Linked DNA regions of Saccharophagus degradans 2-40. The protein of the gene in region 1 interacts with the protein of each later gene in a pairwise test. Links are inferred from orthologs where the notes say so. Each region holds a gene or a part of one and is shown on either strand. Other genes may lie near its edges. The genes, in order: recA and dprA.

Evidence for each region.
Region 2: the proteins of recA (region 1) and dprA interact in binary tests that used the Bacillus subtilis proteins (3 or more experiments, as listed by UniProt). The link is inferred for Saccharophagus degradans 2-40 from one-to-one orthologs.

Annotation. Positions count from the first base shown.
Region 1 is NC_007912.1:1,651,241-1,654,433, forward strand. Bases 20-2,890 are described here. They hold recA (recombinase RecA), read left to right. Parts: upstream 20-867; coding sequence 868-1,914; downstream 1,915-2,890. Other genes in these bases: SDE_RS06740 (DUF4124 domain-containing protein), read right to left, coding at 20-35; SDE_RS06745 (CinA family protein), read left to right, coding at 212-700; SDE_RS06755 (regulatory protein RecX), read left to right, coding at 1,957-2,403; SDE_RS06760 (hypothetical protein), read right to left, coding at 2,477-2,812. Also shown: more of SDE_RS06740, read right to left, coding at 1-19; SDE_RS06765 (type I secretion system permease/ATPase), read left to right, coding at 3,093-3,193. UniProt on the Bacillus subtilis protein: Multifunctional protein involved in homologous recombination, DNA repair and competence.
Region 2 is NC_007912.1:25,725-28,941, forward strand. Bases 183-3,077 are described here. They hold dprA (DNA-processing protein DprA), read left to right. Parts: upstream 183-1,006; coding sequence 1,007-2,149; downstream 2,150-3,077. Other genes in these bases: SDE_RS00120 (LysM peptidoglycan-binding domain-containing protein), read left to right, coding at 183-829; SDE_RS00130 (L-threonylcarbamoyladenylate synthase), read left to right, coding at 2,425-2,991; hemF (oxygen-dependent coproporphyrinogen oxidase), read left to right, coding at 3,033-3,077. In the rest of the region: more of SDE_RS00120, read left to right, coding at 1-182; more of hemF, read left to right, coding at 3,078-3,217. UniProt on the Bacillus subtilis protein: Protein that helps load RecA onto ssDNA during transformation. Binds cooperatively to circular ssDNA, is able to bridge different segments of DNA. Favors the loading of RecA onto SsbA- or SsbB-coated ssDNA and formation of RecA-DNA filaments.

The DNA.
Region 1 (3,193 bases):
ACAACCACAACACACTTAAATATCAGCTTTTTCACTGCTGTAAATCTCCATTTCAACTAGTCTTATTACGCCATTATACCCATGCTTTAGGTTTAGTGTTTTAGCTAATGCCTAAAAGTGTTTAAGCGGAAGGGCGCAACCTTAAAGGTTGTAAAAGTGTAGCAAGAAAAAGCCATTGCAAGTTAATCACAGTTGCCCTATGTTCTTGCCCATGACTGAATCTACTTATCTTCTAGCCGAGCGTTTAGGCCAGCTTTTACGTGGGCCAAAACACACCGTAACTACCGCAGAGTCTTGTACTGGCGGGGGTATTGGGCAGGCAATTACTCTGGTGCCGGGCAGTTCGGCTTGGTTTGAGGCGGGTTATATAACCTATAGCAATCGTATAAAATCTAAGCTTTTAGGTGTGCCTTCAGCATTAATCGAGGCCCATGGTGCGGTGAGTGAGCCGGTGGTCTTGGCAATGGCGGCAGGGGCTATACAGCACTCGGCGGCCAATTATGCGGTAGCTGTAAGTGGGGTAGCTGGGCCAGATGGCGGCACCCCGAATAAGCCCGTGGGCACCGTGTGCTTTGCCTGGGGCGCTGCAGATACTCTGCAGGCTGCAACCGTGCACTTTGAGGGCGATAGGCACGATGTGCGCGAGCAAAGTGTAAACTTTGCGTTGCTAAAATTGATTCACCTGTGTGAGCAAAGTTAAATTTTACTGTATAAAAAACTATTACTGTTTGCGTGTACAGTATTTTTGTCGTATTCTTTCCTCAGTCGCAACCAATTGGGTTGCAGCGCAATGCGCAAAACGGGGTTTAAGGGTAGGTGAGACGGGATGTTTTCAGCTGCCAAGATTATATTTTAAAGGGGTTAGTTATGGATGCCAGTAAATCAAAAGCGTTAGAAGCTGCACTTTCTCAAATTGATCGCCAGTTCGGTAAGGGCACGGTTATGCGCCTTGGCGATAAAGGCAGAGAAAAAATGCCTGCTATTTCAACCGGTTCACTCGGTTTAGATGTGGCCTTAGGTATAGGTGGCTTGCCCAAAGGACGTATTGTTGAGATTTACGGCCCTGAATCTTCAGGTAAAACCACGCTAACCCTTCAAGTTATTGCAGAAGCGCAGCGCCAAGGTGGCACTTGTGCTTTCGTTGATGCCGAGCATGCACTAGACCCTGTATACGCCGAAAAGCTTGGTGTAAATGTAGACGACCTAATTATTTCTCAGCCAGATAACGGTGAACAGGCCTTAGAAGTTGCCGATATGTTGGTTCGTTCTGGCGCTGTAGATGTGCTTGTTGTCGACTCCGTGGCGGCGCTTACTCCCAAGGCCGAAATCGAAGGCGATATGGGCGACCACCACGTTGGTTTGCAAGCGCGATTAATGTCGCAAGCACTGCGAAAAATTACGGGCAACATTAAAAACGCTAACTGTTTAGCAATTTTTATTAACCAAATTCGTATGAAGATTGGTGTGATGTTCGGCAACCCAGAAACCACTACCGGTGGTAACGCGCTGAAGTTCTACTCTTCGGTTCGTTTAGATATCCGTCGCATTGGCTCAGTTAAAGAGGGCGATGAGGTTGTTGGCTCGGATACGCGCGTTAAAGTTGTTAAAAATAAAGTTGCGCCACCCTTTAAGCAAGCCGAGTTTCAAATTTTGTATGGTCAGGGCATAAACCGCTTGGGCGAGATTGTAGACTTTGGTGTTAAGCTTGGTTTAATTGATAAAGCTGGTGCTTGGTATAGCTATAACGGCGATAAAATTGGCCAGGGTAAAGCAAATGCTATGCAATACCTTCGCGATAACAAAGAAGTTGCCGAGTTCTTAGAGCAAAAAATAAAGGCGGAATTACTGGGCGATATTAAGCCTGTAGCTAAAGAAGGCGCTGAAGTTGAAGAAGAGAGCGCAGAGCAGGAGTAATTCTGTTCTCGCTATATTAACCTCTTTAGTTTTTCTATTTGTATGGATTACCCCTCTGTTAAAAATGCTGCGCTAGGCCTATTGGCCAGGCGCGAGCACAGCGAGTATGAGTTACGCACTAAACTCAAGCAAAAATTCCCCGTTGATGAAGAGCTTCTAAATACACTTGTAGGCGAATTGGTTGGCTTAAATTACCTAAGTGATGAGCGCTTTGCTGAAATGTATGTGCGTGTTCGCCAGTCAAAAGGCTTTGGTCGCGAGCGAGTAATGCGTGATCTACAAGAAAAGGGCATTTCTAGCGAACTTGCGTCTAACTGTATTGAGCAAATCGACACTTGGTTAGAAACTGCCACACACGTATGGCAAAAGAAATTTGGTGTGCCGGCAGAAGACTACAAAAGCAGAATGAAACAAATGCAGTTTTTGCGCTATAGAGGCTTTACACACCAAGAAGCAGAGCGGGTAGTGGCCGGCTGTACATTTGAATAGCAATTACGGGGTGCTTACTCCTTTCTAAGCCCAACCTAGTACCTTTCTTATACAGTGTTTTCAAAAAACACCTTCAAATAGTATCCTCATCATCCAAAAACGAAACCTCATTACTAGAGAGCTCAGAGCGCAGCCTTTCTCTTTTTAGCAGCTTCTGCTGCACTGGCTCTGGCAGCTCTGTAAATAAAATAACCTGTTTGTTCACTAGTAAATAAATTAAGTCCTCCGTAACCCTTGCTATTTCCCTGTCAGAGTTTTGTAGCTCTTTAAGTACAGCGTCGTCTTCGCCTTTGTTTAAAAAAGCGACTACTTCGTGATTGTCAGCGGGCAAACGCTCCTCATCGCCTGTGCGAGGCGCATCTAAAAGCTCGGTAATGTTGCCTTGGCTATCTCTTTTTATATAGGGCATATCAGATACATCTATACTGGTGGTTGGTTGATATAAGAATAGCAGTATCTAAACTGTATGTAGGGTTGCGTTTGGGTGGAATTTTGACCAGTGTGACTTGTGTGGTCTCTGGCGACATTAAAATTGAATGTTTATACAGTTTTACATTTATACTTGGCGGCCTTTGTTACACTGGTTGAAACAAGCGTTTACGCCAAACGGAATTGCCTAACGCGTTAATATATGGCTGTATTTAAAGCTGTGTGAAGGCAAAATGCACTTTTTACTGTGGGGCTAAAGCTTGGATAAAACAGAAGACACTGTCGGTTCAAAAGACCCTCTTTTACTGTCGTTGATGGCTATTGCTCGCTATGAGCACGTCGCTTGTTCAGACACCATGCT
Region 2 (3,217 bases), 1.6 Mb from region 1 along the record:
TGGCGACGTAATTCGCTTGATCTATGTAGATGGCAAACCACGTTTAACGCTCGATACCAGCGGCCGCGTTTATAAAATGTCGCCTCAGGCGCGCGTTTTATCTGCTGAAGAGGCCATTGAAACGATCCCGCTCGAAAAAATTAACAGCTTTTTGTCACGCAGCCGCGTGGTTGGCGAAAACGATTTTGTAGGCGCGCCCTATGTGCTTTCTGGTTTAGATCAGCACTTATTGGTAGGCGCTGGCGATAAAATCTACGGTCGCGGCAATTTTGCCGAGCGCGGCACGGTGTACGGTATTTACCGTCAGGGTGAAATCTTTAAAGACCCAGAAACCAAAGAGATTTTGGGTGTACAGGCGCTCGATATCGCTACTGCATCATTAATGCGTGTAGAAGACGATAACGATGCAAAAGACGATATTGAAATTGGCACCTTAAGTGTTTCTCGCACCACAGAAGAAGTGCGTATCGGCGACCGCTTCTTGCGCCAAGAAGAACGCCCCATCGACTCGACTTTCTTCCCATCGGCCCCTAACACCGAAACCGAAGGTGTCATTTTGGCGGTTGAAGGCGGTTTAACCCAAGTGGGTAAAATGGACGTTGTTGTTATAAACCGCGGCGAGCGCGAAGGCATGACAGCAGGCACGGTACTTGCCGTTTACAAGCGTGGCGGTGTTATACGCGACCGAGTGAGTAAAGATAGAGTAACTTTGCCCGATGAGCGTGCCGGTGTTTTGATGATTTTCCGCACCTTCGAGAAAGTAAGCTTTGGCTTAATATTAGAAGCGGAGCGCGGCATTTCGGTAAAAGATAAAGTACGCAACCCATAAGTAGTTGTCATACAAATAAAAACGCCAGCGAAAGCTGGCGTTTTTATTTGTACTTTAGGCGTAAAAAAGGCACTAGGGCCGCCAAAATGCTCGAAGCATAATGACAATAAAGGGTAAGCGTTGGTAACCTTAATAAAAGGTATTCTCAACGGCTGTAAACCAATCACGGATGAAAATATGCTTAGTTCAATTGAAGAGCTCATACTGTTTACTCGCCTACCAGGTGTAGGTGCGGCCACATACTGGCAGTTGTTAGATCGCTTTCCTAGCATACACTCTGCGCTGCAAGCCTCACCCGAAGCACTTAAACCATTTCTCTCGCAAGAAGCCCTCGATACCCTAGCGTTGGTACGCAGCCAAAAATCTGCCTCTATGGCTGTGCAGCAGGTGCAGCGGGATATGGATTGGCTGCAAAAAAACGACATTACCCTAGTAGATACTGACCACACCGCCTACCCAGAGTTACTGCGCGAAATAAAACGTACGCCGCCATTGCTGTACGTCAAAGGTTGCCCGGCGAGTTTAAACTTTCCTCAGGTGGCCATTGTGGGCAGCCGCAAGCCCACGCCTGCTGGCCGCGACACTGCTCAGGCCTTTGGCTCCGATTTGGCAAAATCGGGTTTTACCATTACCAGTGGCTTGGCTATGGGTATTGATGCCGCCGCGCACGAGGGCGCCGTTAAAGTTAAAGGCCGTACCATTGCAGTAATTGGTACCGGCATAGATAGCGTTTACCCCCAGCGCAATAGCGCATTAGCTAGCGAAATTATTGCTAACGGTGGTGCAATAGTAAGTGAGTTCCCCTTGGGTACCGACCCACAACCGCAAAACTTTCCACAGCGAAACCGTATAGTTAGCGGTTTAAGTTTTGGTGTGGTGGTGGTCGAAGCGGCGGTAAAAAGTGGCTCTCTTATCTCTGCGCGCTATGCATTGCAGCAAAACAGAGAGTTGTTTGCGGTGCCTGGCTCCATCCACAACCCTTTAAGTCGTGGTTGCCACGCATTAATAAAAGAAGGCGCCAAGTTGGTAGAAACCTCGCAAGATATTGTCGATGAGCTAGGCGGCTTCTTATCGCGCCAGCGCGATTTATTAGATATTTACAAGCAGCCCGCAGAAAATAGTTTGCCAAAACACGACGAGCTTATAGCTAACGATTTAGAAGACGATGTACTGGCAAAACTAGATTACAGCCCAACCCCCATCGACGCTTTAGCCGAGCGCACCAAAAAGCCCATTGGCGAAGTTATGTCTTGTTTGCTCACCATGGAGCTAAAAGGCTTAGTGGCCAACTTGGGTGCAGGCTATATGCGGTTGCGCTAGTGGCCAATCGCTTATACTTCGCTAGCTAGCACCCTTGTTCTTAGCCCCCATTTAGCGTATTTTTGCCGACTTTCTAAGCATGTTCCTAATACTTCGCCTGTAAGCTAGCTGTTAGTGAGTTTACCTTTACAGCTTTTCCTATAGGGTTGTAAAAGGCGGTTGTATAAGGGTAACAGGCACATTCTTACTTTTTGCACACAAACAGATTGGCCAAACTGAATTGGCATACTGCGTCGTGCCCTAATACAAATGACGACTACAAATTAATGGTACCTATGAATAATTGGCGAGCTGTACCCAAGTTGACTCAGTGTGTACGCACCTTGTTGCAAGGTGGTGTAATTGCTTACCCAACAGAAGCGGTATGGGGCTTGGGTTGCGACCCAGACAACGACCATGCTGTAGAAAAAATCTTACGCCTTAAAAAACGCCCAGTTCACAAAGGCCTTATATTGGTGGCGGCATCTATTGAGCAGCTGGATTTTTTGCTGCACGACCTAGAGCCAGAATACTACCAAAAGCTTGAAGCCAGCTGGCCGGGTGCCAACACCTGGCTTATACCGCATAAAGGGCGCGTATCGCCCATGGTTACAGGCAAGCACGCCACTGTCGCCGTAAGAGTGAGTAATCACCCAATTGTTAAAGCCCTGTGCGAAGGTTTTGGTGGGCCCATTGTGTCTACTTCGGCCAACCCTATGGGGCTAAGTGCCGCTAAAAGCCAAATGCAGGTGCGTCGCTATTTTGCAAAAGAAGCTTTATCCTACGCGACTGGCGTGGTGGGCGGGCGCAGCACGCCATCGGTAATACGCGATTTGTATACAGACGCGATTATACGCGCCTAGGTATATCACCCGAAATCAATACATAAAAATAAGCGCAAATTATGACTGCATCCAATAAGCAAGCCGTTAAAGCCTACCTATTAAACCTGCAGGACAAAATCTGCCAAGTCTTGGCTGCGGTGGACGGCAAAGAAACTTTTGTTGAAGATTCTTGGCAAAGGCCAGAAGGCGGCGGCGGTCGCTCTAGGGTGCTCACCAATGGCGCCGTAATAGAAAAAGGTGGGGT